4 regions of the Streptomyces sp. R41 genome follow, and region 1 is predicted to be linked to each of the others. Evidence: riboswitches for the same ligand, from Rfam matches in the RefSeq annotation. Region 1 holds a riboswitch; each other region holds the start of a gene.
What was found. A riboswitch is a leader RNA that binds a small molecule or an ion and turns the genes downstream of it on or off. The one in region 1 is predicted to bind cyclic di-AMP.

Region 1 (4,710 bases):
GACGATACGACATGGGTTCCTGGGGCAATGAGTTGTCCACAGGCGTTGCCTCGGGGCACCGAGCCCATGATGATGTTGGCGTCTGATCGCACCTGTTCGAATCTGTGGGGGACTGATGATCGAAGTCGGCACGGACGCTCGTACCTGGCTTCTTTCGGGGCCGACAAGCAGCTACGCAGTGCGGCTCACCGAACGCGACGAGCTGCTGCACCTGCACTGGGGCCCACGGATCACGCTCGCGGACGCCGAGGCGCTCGCCGCGCTGCCCGCGCCGCAGTACTGGCCCTTCGAGTCCCCGCTCGACGGGCACGAGGAGTACCCGGTCGAAGGCGGCCCGCGCTTCGTACGCCCCGCCCTTTCCGTGCGCACCGACGAGCGGCGCGGTACCGAGTGGCGCTTCGAGGCCCACGAGGCGGACGCCGACGAGCTGCGGCTGCGTTTCTCGGACTCCGGGCTCGGCATCACGCTGCATTACCGGATGCGCGGCGATGTCGTCGAGCGCTGGGTGACGCTCGCCAACGAGGGCCCGGCCCTGGAGCTGCTGCGCGCCGACTCCGCGACCTGGACGCTGCCCGAGCGCGACGGCTGGCGGCTTTCCCAGCTGCACGGGCGATGGGCGGCCGAGTCCCGGCTCGTACGCTCCCCCCTCACCTACGGAGAGAAGGTCATCGGCAGCCGGCGGGGCCATACCGGGCACCAGCACCTGCCCTGGGTCGCGCTCGACAGCGAGGCGACCGAGGAGAGCGGTGAGGTGTACGGGTGCGCGCTCGGCTGGTCGGGCTCGTGGCGGATCTCCGTGGCCCAACTTCCCGACGCTCGCGTGCAGATCTCCGGTGGCGCGGGGTACGACGATTCCGGGCTGCTCAGTCTGGAGTCGGGGGAGTCGTTCACGACCCCGGTCTTCGCCGGACTGTGGAGCGACGGGGGCTTCGGCGGGGCGAGCCGGGCCTGGCACGCCTATCAGCGCGCGTACGTCATCCCGGACGCGGACCAGGACCGGCCGGTGCTGTTCAACTCCTGGGAGGCCACCACCTTCGACATCTCCGAGGAGCAGCAGGGGGTGCTCGCGCGCCGGGCCGCGGCGATGGGCATCGAGCTGTTCGTGGTCGACGACGGCTGGTTCGGGGCGCGCACCAGCGACCGGGCCGGGCTCGGCGACTGGACCCCCAACCCGGACCGTTTCCCGGCAGGGCTCAAGCCGCTCGGTGACTACGTGCACGCGCTGGGCATGCGGTTCGGGATCTGGGTCGAGCCGGAAATGGTCAATCCGGACAGCGAGCTCTATCGCGCGCATCCCGACTGGGTGCAGTTCCAGCCCGGGCGAACCAGGACGGAGTACCGCAATCAGCTCGTACTGAACCTCGCTCGCCCGGACGTTCAGGAGTACCTGTGGGAGCAGCTCGACGGCCTGCTCTCCAGCGCCCCGATCGACTATGTGAAGTGGGACTTCAACCGCTGCTTCACGGACGCGGGTTGGCCCGGCGAGCGCTACCCGCAGAAGCTGTGGGTCGAGCACGTCGAGGCCCTGTACGCCCTCCTCGACCGGCTGCGCGCGGCGCACCCCGGGGTCGCCTTCGAGTCCTGCTCGGGCGGTGGCGGCCGTATCGACCTCGGCATCATGGCGCGTACGGACCAGGTGTGGACGTCCGACAACACCGACCCGCTCGACCGGCTCGCCATCCAGCACGGCTTCAGTCAGATCCACCCGGCCCGGATCATGGCCGCCTGGGTCACGGACAGCCCGAACACGCAGCTCAACGGCAGGGTCAGTTCGCTGCGCTTCCGCTTCGTGAGCGCCATGGCAGGGGTGCTCGGCGTCGGCGGGGACCTGAGTGAGTGGAGCGAGGAGGAGCTCGACGAGGCGCGGGGATGGGTGGATCTCTACAAGGAGATCCGGCCCGTCGTGCAGCGCGGCGACCTCTACCGGCTGCGGCCCCCGGAGGGCGGGCTGAGCGCGGTGCAGTATGTCCACGGCGATGAGACCGTCGTCCTCGCCTGGCTTCAGGCCCAGCGCCACGGCGAGCCGGTCGCCCCGCTCCGGCTGCGCGGACTCGACCCGACAGAAGCGTATGAGTGCCGCGAAACGGGCGAAGTGCACCGGGGTGCGGTGCTGCTGCATCACGGGGTGCGGACGGGGCTGCGGGGGGACCTTGATGCGACGGTTATCCGACTGCGTCGCATGTGACTGTTCTGTCCGAATTAACGCCTTCATTCCAACTGGCCCTGGAATAAAGCATCGTGGGTCGAGGTGCGTGAGGAGCGTCATATTCGTGACGATGTGTTGCGGTCGCCTTTTCTCAACCCGCCCCAATTCCCGGGCGGTTTGAGAGCTTGGAAAGATCGTCGATCCACGGAGGGTGACCGGAATTCCGTGATGGATCAAGAAGGGCGTGCGCACAGAAAAGCCACATGCTTGTGGATGCGCTCTCATTTCGCTTACGTTCGGCCTCAATCCGGACGGACGCCCAATCCTGCCGCCGCCCGGAATCCGCACACTCACCCGCATATGGCAGGAGCGGGGGACCCACAGGTTCCATGCCTGTTCCGGTCTCCGGAACGGCTAGGGGTATAGCCGTGCAATTGCACGGCCGGGCATCTCCAGCCCGCACCCGACAGCTCACCTCGCAGGCGCCGGAGAGGAATTCGTCATGCCCGCGAAGGGTAAGCACCGCCGTCCCAAGTCTCAGCGTTTCACCCGCTCGATCGCCGTGGCCGGAACGGGCGGCGCCGCGCTCGCGCTGCCTCTGATGGGAGCCACCGGCGCCCACGCCGCGACCCCGACGGCCTCCGTCGCGCAGAATGTCGAGAAGACCGCGACCACCGCTCCCATTGCCACGAAGAAGGCGGCCGGGACCAAGATGTACGCGGTGAAGCCCGGCGACTACCTCTCGAAAATCGCCGGCGAGCAGAAGGTCACCGGCGGCTGGAAGAAGCTCTACTCCGACAACCGCTCGGTCATCGGCAGCGACCCGTCGCTGATCCACCCGGGGCTGAAGCTGACGATCGGCAAGAAGGCCGCCTCCGGCAGCGCCACCCCGTCGTCCGCCAAGACGACGACCTCGTCGGCCAAGGCCAAGGCCTCGGCCGAGAAGGCCACCAAGGCCACCAAGGCCACCAACGCCGCCTCCACCACCAGCAGTTCCGGCTACACCCTGCCGGTCGAGGGCGCCACCATCGGCACCAGCTACAAGGTGGCGGGCAGCATGTGGTCCAGCGGCTACCACACCGGCGTGGACTTCGTGGTCCCGACCGGCACCACGATCAAGGCCATCGCCGCGGGCACCGTGGTCTCGGCCGGCTGGGGCGGCGCCTACGGCAACCAGGTCGTCATCCAGCACGCCGACGGCCAGTACTCCCAGTACGCCCACATGTCCTCGCTCTCCGTCTCGGCGGGCCAGACCGTGACCGCGGGCCAGCAGATCGGCCTCTCCGGCGCGACCGGCAACGTCACCGGACCGCACCTGCACTTCGAGATCCGCACCACGCCGAACTACGGCTCGGACGTGGACCCGGTCGCGTACCTGCGCTCGCACGGTGTCGCCGTCGTCTGACACACCTCCTTGCCCGCCCTTGCCGGCGGGACTGCCTCCGAAGGCCGGACCCCACGATCCCCGGGGCCCGGCCTTCGGTGTTCCATGAGCGACCCCTCCGGCCCCTCATGTGCGCTCCATGATCGGAACATTGCGTTCCCGGTCGTTCATGATCGGCACATTGCGGTCGTATGGCAGGCGCGCACGAGGTATCGACATGCGTGCGGCGGTACCCCCACAGTGATCTCCGCAAGCGCTTTCTAAGCCTCCGAAGGTCCCCGCTTCTCGAGGTGGCCGTTCGGCTCGTCGCTCTCCTCGACCGCAAGGAGTACGGAAACGTGAGTTCTCGAAGACTTGGTGTGATCGCCGCCGCCGCGCTGCTGGCGGGCCTGGTCGCCGCCCCGTCGCACGGTGCCGAGGGGTTACCCCGCCGCGGCGTGGAGAGCCTGGACCGCGGCCTCGTCGCCGTCCCCTCCGCAAAAAAGGGCACCTTCCTCAGCTGGCGGTTGCTCGGCACGGAGTACGCGCGGTACGGGAACGCCATCGCCTTCAACGTGTACAAGGGCGGCCGGCGGCTCAACGACCAGCCGGTCACCAAGTCGACCACGTACCAGGACAACAGCCGCGGCACGGGGACGTACACGGTGCGTGCCGTCATCAACGGCCATGAGCGGAAGGCGAGTTCGGCGGCGCTCGACTTCGGCAAGGGCTATGCGGAGATTCCGCTCGCCACCGCTGACGGCTACACGGTGCAGCACGCCTGGCCCGGCGACCTCGACGGGGACGGGCGATACGAACTCGTTGTCAGCCGGCTCTCCGAGACCCGTGACAGGCCCGATCTGCTGGAGGCCTACACGCTGACCGGCGAGCGGCTGTGGCGCGTCGACCTCGGGCCCGGCTCGTACACCCAGGCCTCCGGAAACGGTGCCAATGACCCGGCGCCCGCGGCGATCAGCGGGTCGACGGCCATCGGCGGCTACCGCAATGACGACAACGTCACGGTGTACGACCTCGACGGTGACGGGAAGGCCGAGGTGCTGGTGCACACGGCCGACGGGACCACGTTCGCGGACGGATCGAAGGTGACGGCCGACTCGCCGGCGAACCAGTTCATTTCAGTGATCGACGGCGAGGCCGGCACCGAACGTACTCGGCAGCCCGTGCCCGACGACTTCGTGGC
Region 2 (4,710 bases), 2.9 Mb from region 1:
AGGCCGGCCGCGAGGGCTCCGGTGACGCAGGCGGCTTTGAACTCAAGCTGGACTCAGGGGAGTTGTTCACGGCCCGGGCGGTCGTGGTGGCCACCGGCCTGTCCGGACTCGCCCATCTGCCCGCCGAGCTCGCGGGAGCGGCGGCAGACGGACCCACCCCCACGGGCCCTGTCTCCCACAGCTCCCAGCACCATGACCTGAGCCGGTTCTCCGGCAAGGAGCTCATCGTCGTCGGCGCGGGCCAGTCCGCTCTGGAGACGGCCGCGCTCGCGGCGGAGGCCGGCGCGCAGGTGCGGGTGGTGTCCCGTGGCAAGGGCGCCGTCGACTTCGGCGCGCCCCCGTGGAAGCAGCCCAAGTTGCGCCCCGAGTCGCCCTTCGGCCGCGCCTGGTCCCTGTGGGCGCTGAGCTACTACCCGCAGCCCTACCGCTATCTGCCCGCGCAGACCCGGCACTATCTGGTCCGCCGTGTGCTCGGTCCGCTCGGTGCCTGGTGGCTGCGCGACCGCTTCGAGGGCAAGGTCGACGTGCGCGAGGTCTCCCGGATCGTCCGCGCCGGCACCCCCGACGGCCACCCCGTCCTGTCCGTCCAGACCCACGGGGGCCGGACCGAGGAGCTCTCCGCCGACCACGTCATAGCCGCGACCGGATATCGCGTCGACATCGCCGCGATGGACTTCCTCGGACACGAGCTGCGCACCGAGCTGGCGGTCAGCCGGGGTACGCCGAAACTCGGCGCGGGATATCGGTCGTCCGTGCCCGGGCTGTACTTCACGGGGTTGCTGGCGTCGGCTTCGTACGGGCCGGTGATGCGGTTCGTGTGCGGGACGGAGTTCGCTTCACCGCGGTTGGCCAAGCACTTGGTGGCTGCGCACGCGTGAGTTGGGGGCAGGGGGCGCCCTTGCAAATGGGTGCGCCCCCTCGCCGTCGGATCACATCCGCGCGGGTCAAGACGCTCGCCCTACCCGCGTGCTCGCGGCAGGCCAACTGCGCATCTGGGAGTCGACGTTGGACGCGGGCACGGTGGCGCACCTCGGTGTGAGCAGAAGTGGACCACGTACGGCCAGTACGGCCCGTAACGCCAGTACCATCCAAACCGCCCGTGCGGTGAACGGCGTTGCTGACGGGATACCGGACGTCGTCCGGTTCACGCCGGGCCGATGAGTCGTTCGATCCGTATTCTTCGGATCATGGCCGCTCCGACTGCATATTCACTCATCGCCACTGACCTGGACGGAACGCTGCTGCGCGGCGACGACACACTCTCCGACCGGTCGCGCGCCGCGTTGGCGAGAGCCACGGCCGAGGGTGCCCAGCATCTGGTGGTGACGGGACGGCCGGCGCCGAGGGTCCGACCGCTCCTCGACGAACTCGGCGGCGAGGGACTGGCGGTGTGCGGGCAGGGGGCGCAGTTGTACGACGCCGGGGCGCACCGTCTGCTGTGGTCGGTGACCCTGGACAGGGAGCTGGCGGAAACCGCCCTCGGCAAGATCGAGGCGGAGGTCGGGCTGCTCTACGCGGCGGTGGACCAGGACGGTGTGGACGGCCTGACGCTCATCGAGCCGGGGTATGTCATGCCGCATCCGACGCTGCCTGCGGTACGGGTGCCGCGCCGCGACGACCTCTGGACGGAGCCGATCAGCAAGGTGTTGCTCCGTCACCCTTCCCTGTCCGACGACGAGTTGGCGTCGGCGGCGCGGGGAGTGGTCGGCTCGCTGGCGACGGTCACCATGTCGGGGCCGGGCACCGTCGAACTCCAGCCATGCGGCGTGACCAAGGCGACGGGGCTCGCCCTCGCCGCCGCCCACCTCGGCCTCAGCCCCGCCGCCACCCTCGCCTTCGGCGACATGCCCAACGACATCCCCATGTTCGACTGGGCCGCCCGCGGCGTCGCCATGGCCAACGCCCACCCGGAACTGAAGGCGGTGGCCGACGAGGTGACCCTGTCGAACGAGGAGGACGGGATCGCGGTGGTGCTGGAGCGGCTCTTCGGGGCCCGGGAGAACGTGTCTCAGTAGGCGCCGTTGACGTTGTCGATCGAGCCGTACTTCGCCGCCGCGTAGTTGCACGCCGCGGTGATGTTCGCGACCGGGTCGTAGGGGTCCATCGAGGTGCCGGGGACGTGGTACGCCTTGAAGGTCGGGTCGATGACCTGGAGGAGGCCCTTGGACGGGATGCCGGCGGCAGCGTTGGAGTCCCAGTTGTTGATGGCCCGGGGGTTGCCGGAGGACTCGCGCATGACGTTGCGGTGGATGCCGTTGTAGGTGCCCGGAATGCCCGCCTTGCCCATGATGTCCAGCGACTGCTTGATCCAGCCGTCGAGGTTGTTGGCGTACGTCTTCACGGAGGCGGGAGTGGCCGTCGTCGCGGACTTGGTGCTCGCCTTGGTCGTCGAGCCCAGCTTCACGGTCTTCGTGCCCACCGTCAGCGTCAGGCCCGGGGGGAGGACCGACGGGTTCGCACCGATCACCGCGCGGTTGGCGTCGTACAGCTTCTTCCAGCCGCCGCTCTGCGGGTACTTCTGCGCGATCTTGGACAGGGTGTCGCCCGCGACCACCTTGTAGGTGACGAGCTGGACGTCGGTGATCGTGACTGCGGCGGCCTTCGTGACCTGCGGCGCCTGCGTCGGCTGGGCGGCGTGCGCGCTGGTGGCGCTCACGAGCGGGAGGACGAGCGCGGCTCCGCTCGTGCCTGCGGCGATCATGCAGCGGGTGAACGGGCTGCTGGTCTTGCGGCGGTAGTGCTTGCCTCGTGCGGGCATGACGACATTCCTCTCCGGCGCCTGCGAGGTGAGCTGTCGGGTTCGGGCGGGAGGTGCCCGGCCGCGCGCTGGGCGCGGCTTCACCCCTAGCCGTTCCGGAGTCCGGATCGGCGGCTTACCTGGGTCCCCCGCTCCTGCCGTGCTTGCGTGGGTGGGTGGGTTTCCGAGCGGCGGCAGGATTCGGCGATCCGCTCGGATCGGGGCGAACGTATGCGAGAGCACATGTCGGGAACAAGCCCCGAATTCCCGCCTCAGCCCGCTTTAACCTGGGAAAAGGAAGGGTTGAATTGCCCGATTGGGGCGGAATGTGATCCTCAACTTGCCTTTCGCGAAGGGGAAGTCGAGGTGGTGGAGTGTGGCGCGAGGGCGGCTCGGACGTGACCCAATTCACGCGACCAAGGCCATTAAAGCGGCAATGCTTTCAATTCGGGCATTACGCTTCGAGCGTCCAGACCGGGGAATGCCGGGGAGGAGCCGGCCGCACCTCCCACACGGAGAGGTCCGTGTCGGGGTCGTCGTCGGGGAGGCGGCCGGCGTTGGGCTTGAAGTAGAGGCCGTAGCCCCAGTATTCGGGGAGTTCGTGGCACATCAGATCGGGGTACGGCGCGAACTTCCGCCCTTCGTATGCCCTGTTGATCCTCGCTACCGCTTCCGCCCGCGAGATCCCGAAGCGCGTGACCATCTCGTGGGCCATCTCGCGGAAGTACGCGAGCATGCCCTCGTCGAGGTCCATCAGGAATTCCTCGGTCCGCGTCTGCGCCATGCTCCTCAGGGTTCCGTACGGCACCCTCGCCCTTCTAGCCCGCCGTTCGGGGGATCCGCTTCTCCCAGGTCCGGTGGAAGACCACCTCGTCGCCGTCCTTGCAGATCACCTCGTTGGAGGTGATGAAGTCCTCGGCGTCGCAGGTGATTTCGGAGGTCGTCGAGATGCGCGCGTCCCAGGGTAGGTCCGGGCGGTGCAACCGGACCGACCACGTCGAGCGGGCGCGAGCGGACAGAGGGGCGGAGTCTTTGATGGTGTACGTCTCCAGCGCGTTCTCGGTGAATTCGAGACCGTCGGGGTACACGCGGGTGCCGCCGTAGCGCGGGTCGACCTCCAGGCGCCACGCGCTGGCAGCCACGTCGCGGACCACCAGGCGCTCCGGGCGGGGTTCGTCCAGCGTCGTCGGGACGACCACCCCCAGCGGTTCGGACTGCTCCGGTTCCTCGAAAGTGATGGCGGACGTCGACTCCCGTGCCCTGACCGGGAGTTCCAGCGTGCTGCCCATCGGGTCCAGGGCGAAGCCGGCCTCCGAGCCCGGCTGCGGCCAGATCCAGGGCCAGTACGCGGAGGAGACGGAGAGGCGGATGCGGTGGCCCGGCGGGAAGGCGTAGCCGATGCCGTTCAGGTCGAAGACCACCTCCTCCGTAGCACCTGGTTTCCAGGGAACCGCCTGGTCACGACCATGGCGCGATGACAGGTTCAGCACACCCCGGGTGACGAGTGTCGAGGCTCCGTGGGGGGCCACGTCGCAGAGGCGGGCGATCACCTGGCCCCGGTGAGCCGAGGACGTCAGCCGCAGCCGGACTCTCGGGCGGCCCAACACCCAGGTCTCCTCCGGTACTTCGAACTCGAAGCAGGCGGATCGCGCGTCCTCCTCCCGCTGGTCCGGAGGCAGGTCCGAGTCGTTCCCGAGGGGGAAGAAGCGGCCCGCGTCCGCACCTGTGTGCTGGGGTGAGCGGATCAGCACGGGGTCGCCCTGGAGCGCGTACGAGACGGGGGTGACGGAGGGAGAGGGCCAGGCGGGGTCGCCCACCCAGCGGCCGGGGAGCTCCGGGTACACCGTCGCCGGGGGGTGCGCGTCCATCACGTACGAGCGGAGGACGGGGGTGGACAGGGCGCCCGTGTCCTTGTCCCGGAGCCAGTGGTCCCACCAGCGCAGGGTCTCCTGGAGGAAGCCGATCGCCGGGCC
Region 3 (4,710 bases), 1.3 Mb from region 1:
AAGAAGCGGTAGTACTTCGACTCGGCCGAGACCTGCTCGTAGAAGCTGACCAGGCGGTCGGCGTCATCAACGGTGATGGGCCTGATGCGTGCGGTACCACCGTCACGCAGCACCACGTCCGCCTCCCAGTGAGCGGGGTACTCGTGCCGGTCCGACGAGGTCTGCATGGGGCCCAGAGTACGGCTCGCGTCCGACAACGGCGCGAGGCAGTCTGTGGGCAACGGAAGTCGGATCGAGGCCGCGATCCGACGACACTCCGGAGGGGACGAAGGACCGCTCCGGAGACGCTTCACGATATGGGACACTGGTCTAGACAACCCTGAAAACCTGAAGGGCAGCATCACATGGCTGAGCGCCGCGTCAACGTCGGCTGGGCCGAGGGCCTCCACGCCCGCCCCGCTTCCATCTTCGTCCGGGCCGCGACGGCCTCCGGTATCCCCGTGACGATCGCCAAGGCCGACGGCAACCCCGTCAACGCGGCCTCCATGCTCGCTGTCCTCGGGCTGGGCGCCCAGGGCGGCGAGGAGATCGTCCTCGCGTCCGACGCCGAGGGTGCGGACGCTGCCCTCGACCGTCTGGCGAAGCTGGTCGCCGAGGGGCTTGAGGAGCTCCCCGAGACCGTCTGAGCATTACGGACACCATGCGGCTGAGCCGCGTCACCCATTCCCGGGCGGCGCGGCTCAGCCGTTTTCCGTACACCGTCCAGGAATTCTGCGCATGTCACCCGCGCACCCCGCGTCGCACCCACGAAAATAACACGCACCGGAATTCTCGGCACGCGAAAAGAGGGGCAGCGGAAATAGGGCCCTGCCGAATATCCCTCTTTGTATACGGCGCCCGTGTTAATGCCGCAGGCCCGTCATGTTTACGGGAGGTTGCGAAGTCCTCACACGGTCCGGACGATCTCCGCCGCCGGGAAATCGGAGCCGGTGCGCGACCGCGGCACGCTCGGTGTGCAGGGCCGTGATCGCCCGGGCCCGCTCGCTGTCACCGCGCGCCACGGCGTCCACGATGCCGCCGTGCTCCGCCCAGGACTCGGCGGGGTTGGCCGGCGCCTCCACCGCGTACATCCATGCGATCTTGTGCCGCAGCTGGGCGAGCGTGGAGGTGAGGGCGGGGCTTCCGGAAGCCTGCGCGAGGGTCTCGTGGAACCAGCCGCCCAGCGAGCGCAGGTCCTCGCTGTGGCCCCTCCTGGCCCGCTCCTGACCCAGCCTGACCAGGCCTCGGAGCACCTTGAGGTGGGCCTCGGTACGGCGCTGCGCGGCCCGCGCGGCACCCAGCGGCTCAAGCAGCATGCGCATCTCCAGCAGGTCGGAGGCCTCCTGCTCGGTGGGCTCCGCGACGCACGCGCCCGCGTGCCGACGGGTGACGACGAAGCCCTCGGCCTCCAGCGTGCGCAGGGCCTCGCGCACGGGGACGCGCGAGACGCCGTAGCGCCGCGCGAGCAGTTCCTCGGTGAGCCGGCTGCCTCGCTCGTAGACACCCGCGACGATGTCGTCACGGATCGCCGTGCATACCGAGTGCGCCGGAATACGCATGACCGGACCTCCGCTTTAATCCCCGCGAAACGCCATCGATTGACGCTTGTTCAGTGACTCTATTGCAGGGAGCCGGAATTTCCGATGGCAGGCCGGAATCCAGGGATATTTTTTGGACACACGGCCGCCTGAAACGACGATGCCCCGGCTCGGCGAGCCGGGGCATCGGAAGTGGCGAAGAAGCGGTGATGCGCTTGTCAGACGTTCACACCGTGCGAACGAAGGTACGCCACCGGGTCGATGTCCGAGCCGTACTCCGCGGTCGTACGGGCCTCGAAGTGGAGGTGCGGCCCGGTGGTGTTGCCGGTAGACCCGGAGAGGGCTATCTGCTGGCCCGGAGTCACCGTCTGGCCCACGGAGACGCCGATGGACGACAGGTGCCCGTACATCGTGTACGTACCGTCGTGCATCTTGATGACGACCTGGTTGCCGTAGGCGCCGCCCCAGCCGGCCGTGACGACCGTGCCGGAGCCGACGGCGTGCACCGAGGTGCCGGACGCGGCGTGGAAGTCGACGCCGGTGTGGCTGCCGGAGGACCAGAGGCTGCCACCGGCCTTGTAGCCGGTGGAGATGTACGAGCCGGTGATCGGCAGGACGAAGGTGTTGAGACGCTTGCGCTCGGCTGCGCGGGCGGCGCGCTCCTTGGCCTCGCGCGCCTCCTTGGCCCTCTTCGCGGCCTCCTTGCGGGCGGCTTCCTCGGCCTTCTTCTGCGCGGCGGCCTCGTCGGCGGCGTGCTGCTGGGCGACGGCCTGCGCGTCGATCTTCTCGGCGAGGGTGTCGCCGATGGTGATGATCGGGGTCAGCCCGGTCTGCTCGGCGGAGGTGTCCGCGGCGAGTGCCGGGGCGGCCAGGGTTCCGATGACACCGGTGGTGGCGAGCGCTGCGACGCCGACGGCGTTCGTGGTCGTGCGCTTCACGCGGCTCGGACGACGGTGCTTCCCTGTGCCACAGGTGAACGCCATGTAGGGGCTGATCCTTTCCTTCCTTCTCGCCTACCGGGTTAGCTGACGGGTTCGGAGCAGGAAGGTCTCCTACGGACTCCCTCCTGGGAGGGCGTCCGATTCACCCCAGGGACTGCGTGTGGGTCCCCGGCTCCCCTGGCTCGCGCCGTACGGGGACTCGGCGATGGCTGTCCGGTGCCGCGGGCGCGGCGCACTGCCTGACGAACAGCCCGACCGACGCTAAACGGGGCATCTTTCAAACAACAAACGGATCACGGCCTTTGTAGCGCATGCCACAGGGCAGACAGGCAACCTCCCTATCAATACGGACACCTTGGGGACGAAGCCCGGGAAGTAGGCCGAAGTTCGGGCAAAAGGAGACCCAGGTGACTCTTCAGTCACCTGGGTCTTCAGGGAGTCGCGCTGTCCTACTCGGCCCGGACGACGGTCACTTCACCGATTCCGAGCTCCTTGACGGGCTCCTCGATCTGCGCGGCGTCGCCCACCAGGACGGTCACCAGACGGTCCACCGGGAAGGCGTTCACGGCGGCCGCGGTGGCCTCCACGGTGCCCGTCGCGGCGAGCTGCTGATAGAGCGTCGCCTGGTAGTCGTCCGACAGGTACTGCTCGACCTGGTCGGCGAGCGTGCTCGCGACGGCCGCCGCGGTCTCGAACTTGAGGGGCGCCACACCCACCAGGTTCTGTACGGCGATGTCGCGCTCGGCGTCCGTCAGGCCCTCGGCGGCGAGGGTACGCAGCACCTTCCACAGGTCGTCGAGCGCCGGACCGGTGTTCGGGGTGTCCACCGAGCCGCTGATGGCGAGCATCGCGACGCCCGTGCCGTCCGGCGCGGAGCGCAGCACCTGGCCGAACGCCCGCACACCGTAGGTATAACCCTTCTCCTCGCGCAGGACGCGGTCCAGGCGCGAGGTGAGGGTGCCGCCGAGGCAGTACGTGCCGAGCACCTGGGCGGGCCAGACGCGATCGTGCCGGTCGGCGCCGACGCGGCCGATGAGCAGCTGCGTCTGGACGGCGCCGGGGCGGTCCACGATGATCACGCGGCCGGTGTCGTCGGCGCTCACCGGCGGCACGGGGCGCGGCTCGGCGGACGAGCCGGTCCAGGAGCCGAGCGTGTCCGCGAGCAGCGCGTCGAGGTCGACATCGGTCAGGTCACCGACGATGACGGCGGTGGCCGTCGCGGGGCGTACGTGCTTGTCGTAGAAGGCGCGCACGGCCGCCGCGTCGATCTTCTGGACGGTCTCCTCGGTGCCCTGGCGCGGGCGCGACATGCGCGAGGTCGCCGGGAACAGCTCCTTGGAGAGCTCCTTGGCGGCGCGGCGGGCCGGGTTGGCCGTCTCGTGCGGGATCTCGTCCAGGCGGTTGCGGACCAGTCGCTCGACCTCGCTGTCCGCGAACGCCGGTGCCCTCAGGGCGTCGGCGAGCAGACCCAGCGCCTTGGGGAGGCGCGAGACGGGCACTTCGAGCGACAGGCGTACGCCGGGGTGGTCGGCGTGCGAGTCGAGGGTGGCGCCGCAGCGCTCCAGCTCGGCGGCGAACTCCTCGGCGGAGTGCTTGTCGGTGCCCTCGGAGAAGGCACGCGCCATGATCGTGGCGATGCCGTCGAGGCCCGCTGGTTCGGCCTCCAGCGGCGCGGCGAGGATCACCTCGACGGCGACGACCTGCTGGCCGGGGCGGTGGCAGCGCAGGAGCGTGAGGCCGTTGTCGAGCGTGCCGCGCTCGGGCGACGGGAAGGCCCACGGCTTGGCCTCGCCGGCCTGGGGCTGCGGGTGGAAGTCCATGGTGGCGAGCTCGGTCACTTCGCCGCCTCCTCGTCGGTGTCGTCAGCGGCGTCGGTGTCTTCGGGGGCGATCGGCTCGTAGACGAGCACCGCGCGGTTGTCGGGGCGCAGGCGGGACTTGGCGACCTCCTGGACCTCCTCTGCGGTGACCTCCAGGACGCGCTGCACGGCGGTCAGGGCGAGCTGCGGGTCGCCGAACAGGACGGCGTACCGGCACAGTTCGTCGGCGCGGCCCGCGACGGTGCCGAGCCGGTCCAGCCACTCGCGCTCCAACTGGGCCTGGGCGCGCTCCATTTCCTCGGCCGTGGGGCCCTCCTCGGCGAACCGGGCGAGCTCCTCGTCCACGGCGGCCTCGATGACCGGGACCTCGACGTCGCCGGACGTCTTGACGTCCAGCCACCCCAGGGAGGGCGCTCCGGCGAGCCGCAGCAGG
Region 4 (4,710 bases), 7.7 Mb from region 1:
CCGATGAGGCCCACGGGGCCGCGCCGGATCCAGCCGGTGACGTACGTCGACTGCAGGTGCTCGCCGTTCTCCTCGATCACCCGGCCACCCTGGTCGGGGACGGTGCCCGACTCGACGTCCCAGGGCAGCTTGGGCAGTTCGTCGGACAGGTAACCCACGGCGCGGTAGACCGCGGTGACGTCCCAGTCCTTGAACTCACCGGTGCCCTTGACGTTGCCCGTGCCGTCGAGGGCGGTGCGCTCGGTGCGCAGGCCGACGACCTTGCCGTCCTCGCCGAGGATCTCGGACGGCGACTCGAAGAAGTGCAGGAACAGCTTGTGCGGGCGGTCGCCGACATCGCGGATGGCCCAGTTCTCCAGGGTCTTGGCGACCATGTCGGCCTGCTTGTTGCCCCGCCGGGTCGCGATCGAGCCGTCGTCGTAGTCGATGTCCTCGGGGTCGACGATGACCTCGATGTTCGGGGAGTGGTCGAGCTCCCGCAGCTCCATCGGGCTGAACTTCGCCTGCGCCGGGCCTCGGCGGCCGAAGACATGGACCTCCAGGGCCTTGTTGGCCTTCAGGCCGTCGTGGACGTTCGGCGGGATCTCGGTCGACAGCAGTTCGTCCGCGGTCTTGGCGAGGATGCGCGCCACGTCGAGCGCGACATTGCCGACGCCGAGGACGGCGACCTTCTCCGCCTCGAGCGGCCAGGTCCGGGGCACGTCCGGGTGACCGTCGTACCAGGAGACGAAGTCGGCCGCCCCGTACGAGCCGTCGAGGTCGATGCCGGGTATGTCGAGTGCCCGGTCGGCCGTCGCACCTGTGGAGAAGATCACCGCGTCGTAGAAGGCGCGCAGATCGTCCAGGTTGATGTCCCCCGGGTAGTCGACATTGCCGAAGAGGCGGATCTGGGGCTTGTCGAGCACCTGGTGCAGGGCCGTGACGATGCCCTTGATGCGGGGGTGGTCGGGGGCGACGCCGTAGCGGATCAGGCCGAACGGAGCCGGCATCCTCTCGAAGAGGTCGATCGACACGCCTGGCTCGACAGCCGCCGCGGATTTCAGCAACGCGTCGGCGGCGTAGATCCCGGCGGGGCCGGCTCCGACAATGGCTACCCGCAGGGGGCGAGGCATGTTCTGGTTCCCTTCGAGCGGTGACAGGCGTACTCGCCGGGAAGCCTAAGCTAAGGCAAACCTAAGTCAGTAGTCGGGCTGGACCTATGACCTCATAAGGCCACCTTATGAGTCGGCTTCGACGGCACGGCGTTCCCGCGCAGACGCCTCGCCCGGGCCGACGGACGGCGTGCCTCAGCGGTGGGCGAGCCTCCATTCCCCCCGTTCTCGCAGGTGGGCCAGGTTCCTCCTGGCAGAGCCGCTGACGCGCGATCGGCCTCCTTCTGTGATGACCTGGAATCGTGTTCCGTGACCGGGCATCCCTCTCCGCGCCCATGCGGCCGGGCAACCTACTCCCCGCCCGGACGATGACCGTCGCCTGGTCCCTCATGCTGCTGCCGGCCCTCCTCGCGTGGCTCGTCGTGGTGGAGCAGGCCGACGGTATGGAGATGGAGCCGGGAACGATGGGCCTCGACCTGCCGCTGTTCCTGCTCCTCTGGGTGATCATGATGATCGCCATGATGTTCCCGTCCCTGGCACCGGTGGCCATCACCTGGGCCCGGGCCATCGGCCGTCAGTCGTCCGGTACGGCCCGCGCGGCCCGGATCACCCAGTTCGCGGGCGGATACCTCATCGCGTGGGCGGTGTTCGGTCTCTGCGTATACGGGAGCCTCATCGCGACCGGCGACCTCGTCGACGGCCGGCCCGAAGCCGGGCGCTGGATCGGCGCCGGAGCCTTCCTGCTCGCCGGACTCCACCAGTTCAGTCCGCTGAAGAACATCTGTCTGCGCCACTGCCGAAGCCCCGTGGACCAGCTCGTACGCCATGCCGACTACCGGCCTGGGGCACGCGACCTGCGCGTCGGGGCCCACCATGGGCTCTACTGCGTGGGCTGCTGCTGGGGGCTCATGATCGTCCTCATCCCGCTGGGCACCATGAACATCGCGGCGATGGCAGGACTTGCGACCGTGATCTTCATCGAGAAGTTGTGGCGGCTCGGACCGGTGTTCAGCACCGTGGTCGGCGTCGTGTTCCTGGTCCTGGCCGCACTGGCTCCGTTCCAGAGCTGGCTACTGCCAGGACTGCAACATCCCGGTCCGTCGATGCAGCCGATGACCTGACTGCTCACCTCATGCGGTGAGTCGGCGGTCGCAGCCGAGATGAGCTGTCATGCGCCGTTGACCTCCTGGGCCAGTCGGCGGGCTCGCAGCAGGCGGACCAGGTCAGCGGGTACGGCCGGGGTCGCGGTCCAGCTTTTCGCCGCCGGTCCATGCCAACGATGTGAGCCGGGCGGCCAGTACGACGAAGGTCACAAATACATATCGGACACTTCGCACTTCAACCTTCACACGAGGCACACAAATTGGCTAGGTTGACGGCAGACCGCAAGACTCCCTCCGGCGAACCTCGCCGGGTCGCGCGGCCTCCGCCGAATCCGGTGCGCCCCCGTGGCAGCCGGAGCCGGGGACCCAACCGAACTTGGGGTGAATCGGCCCAACCGCCCAGCAGGGCAAGGGCCGTAGGGCATACCTTCCGGAACCGTCCGCCCGAACCCGACAGCTAACTCGGTAGGCGGAACACGGAAGGAGTGCGTCTCCCATGGCGCCGGAACGAACCCCGCGCCCTGGAGGCATCGGCCTCCCCGGCATGCGCGACTCCGCCCCCACGACGGCGGCCCTCAGCTCCGCGGACGCGTTCTCCCGGACTCCCGACGCCACGCCGCCCGCAACGGACGGGCCGAGCCGCGAAGAGGTCCGGCAGCGGATCAGCTCCCTCTACGACCAGGCCGAGACCGCCACCGGGAACTACAACGCGACCCGCGCGATGTCCACGGGGACGCGCAGGCGCGTCAACCCGGCACTCGACAGCGGGAGCAGGCCCACCGACACCGCCCTCGACGACGTGGCCAGACAGTGGTTCGACGTGGCGCGGACACGGCTCGGTCCGACCGTCCCGGCGAGGCTGCCGGCCGACAGAACGCCGAACCGCCCGGCCCAGGCGCGGCCCACACGTCCGGCTGACGAACTCGCCGACCGTGGGCGGGAGTCGGCCGCACGACCCGTCCCGGAGTTGACCGCCGGGCCTGTCGCAGGAGTGACTGCCGGGCCGGTGGCGGAGTTGACCTCCAGGGCCGTCGCGGCGCTGCCGGCCGCGCCGCGGACACGGCGGGAAGTCGCCAAGGCCGTGCCCGCACCGGCAGCGCAACCGCGACAGCCCTCGGCCTCCTTGAAGACTTTCAAGGAGCAGATCCAGCAGAAGCTCGCGGTGGCCCGAGGGCTGCTCTCCCAGCACACCGCGCAGCTGAGCGCGCCCTTCCCGGCGATCGAATCCCGGCCGGCAGAAGACACCTGGCATAGCTACGGGGAACCGGCTCCTCGCCGGCCCGAAGAGGAGTGGCAGCAACAGCAATCGGTCACTCTCGGCACAGCCACGTCCATCGCCGCGGACGTGCCCATCGGCGCGGACAGCGCGTCGGACTCCGGGTACGGCAGCAAGGCCGCGAACGTACTCGCCTTTGCCCGTGGACAGATCGGCAGGCCGTGCGTCTGGGGCGCGTCCGGACCGGGCTCGTACGACTGCTCGGGCCTCACCCAGGCCGCCTGGAGAACCGCCGGGGTCGCGCTCCCGCGCACCGCGCGCGACCAGGCGAGCGTCGGTACGGCCATCCCCCTCGCCGACATCCGACCGGGCGACCTGATCTTCTTCTACGGCGACGTCAGCCACGTCGGCCTCTACATCGGCGACGGCATGATGATCCACGCGCCGAGCCCGGGGGCATACGTGCGCGAGGAGTCGATCTTCTACGCCGGAGCGTCGGCGATCCACAGCGCGGCACGGCCCGCGTGAAGCCCTGCGGCGTGGTGCACAGGGCCGCCCCGGGATCATGAGGGGCGCAGAACGGCCCATTGACCAAGCGGACGGTGAAGGGGGGTAGTTGGCAGAGTGAATAGTGCGCGACCATGGTGCGCATGACCGTGGCCGATCGCGCCATGACCCAACTGGAGTCATGGCCGAACCTGATAAGTGGCTCACCCCGATGCGCCGCTGGACGCGCCTTCGGGACGATGGGGCACGACATCGTGCACTTCCACTCCGACGACGCCGCGGATCTGCATCTCACGCATGCGGCCGTCCATCGGCTTCTCCCCCACCTGCAGCACAGCACCGCTGTGCGGGTGCACCCCGGATCCTCGTGGATCACCGTGCTGCTGGACTGCGACGCCGATGTGGCGCTTCTGCTCACGCTGATCAGTGTCGCTCTCAAGGAGCACGACCGGGCCGGAGGAGACGAACCTCCCGAGGGCCCCTCGACGCTCTGCGACTGGCAGCCTCAGGCATTCCCCTCGCCGCGCGCGGGGGCCTCCGCGGCCGTCCGTCACCGGCGGGTTCCGGCCGCGTGGAAGGCGGTCGGGCGGTTCATCCCGCACGGGCGCTGAACGCGATCACGGGCCTACGGACCTGCCACGGCCCCCACTCCCCCGGCCGACGGACCTGCCGAGCCCTGCCGGTCACGCGCGCACGGCGACAACGTGCCAGTGCCGGCCCTCCAGGTCGACGTACAGGCCGGGGTCGACCAGCTCGTCGCCCTCCCGCTCGTACGTCTGCTCGGTGAGCAGCT

Region 2: it holds a riboswitch for cyclic di-AMP, as region 1 does, so the genes downstream of both, AB5J53_RS28345 (transglycosylase SLT domain-containing protein) here and AB5J53_RS41445 (peptidoglycan DD-metalloendopeptidase family protein) in region 1, are expected to answer to the same signal.
Region 3: it holds a riboswitch for cyclic di-AMP, as region 1 does, so the genes downstream of both, AB5J53_RS35500 (M23 family metallopeptidase) here and AB5J53_RS41445 (peptidoglycan DD-metalloendopeptidase family protein) in region 1, are expected to answer to the same signal.
Region 4: it holds a riboswitch for cyclic di-AMP, as region 1 does, so the genes downstream of both, AB5J53_RS07005 (C40 family peptidase) here and AB5J53_RS41445 (peptidoglycan DD-metalloendopeptidase family protein) in region 1, are expected to answer to the same signal.

Annotation. Positions count from the first base shown of each region.
Region 1 is NZ_CP163443.1:9,125,489-9,130,198, forward strand. Features, by position in the region: gene AB5J53_RS41440 (alpha-galactosidase) at 116-2,185, shown strand; cyclic di-AMP (ydaO/yuaA leader) riboswitch at 2,469-2,644, shown strand; gene AB5J53_RS41445 (peptidoglycan DD-metalloendopeptidase family protein) at 2,649-3,551, shown strand; gene AB5J53_RS41450 (hypothetical protein) at 3,869-4,710, shown strand, end outside.
Region 2 is NZ_CP163443.1:6,181,870-6,186,579, forward strand. Features, by position in the region: gene AB5J53_RS28335 (FAD-dependent oxidoreductase) at 1-878, shown strand, start outside; gene AB5J53_RS28340 (HAD family hydrolase) at 1,188-2,015, shown strand; gene AB5J53_RS28345 (transglycosylase SLT domain-containing protein) at 2,009-2,758, opposite strand; cyclic di-AMP (ydaO/yuaA leader) riboswitch at 2,762-2,954, opposite strand; gene AB5J53_RS28350 (hypothetical protein) at 3,192-3,521, opposite strand; gene AB5J53_RS28355 (CocE/NonD family hydrolase) at 3,556-4,710, opposite strand, start outside.
Region 3 is NZ_CP163443.1:7,798,011-7,802,720, reverse strand. Features, by position in the region: gene AB5J53_RS35515 (GNAT family N-acetyltransferase) at 1-167, opposite strand, end outside; gene AB5J53_RS35510 (HPr family phosphocarrier protein) at 345-626, shown strand; gene AB5J53_RS35505 (GntR family transcriptional regulator) at 843-1,538, opposite strand; gene AB5J53_RS35500 (M23 family metallopeptidase) at 1,736-2,500, opposite strand; cyclic di-AMP (ydaO/yuaA leader) riboswitch at 2,513-2,673, opposite strand; gene AB5J53_RS35495 (M16 family metallopeptidase) at 2,908-4,296, opposite strand; gene AB5J53_RS35490 (M16 family metallopeptidase) at 4,293-4,710, opposite strand, start outside.
Region 4 is NZ_CP163443.1:1,473,804-1,478,513, forward strand. Features, by position in the region: gene AB5J53_RS06995 (FAD-dependent oxidoreductase) at 1-1,112, opposite strand, end outside; gene AB5J53_RS07000 (DUF2182 domain-containing protein) at 1,394-2,212, shown strand; cyclic di-AMP (ydaO/yuaA leader) riboswitch at 2,509-2,682, shown strand; gene AB5J53_RS07005 (C40 family peptidase) at 2,691-3,938, shown strand; gene AB5J53_RS07010 (luciferase family protein) at 4,082-4,528, shown strand; gene AB5J53_RS07015 (alpha-amylase family glycosyl hydrolase) at 4,601-4,710, opposite strand, start outside.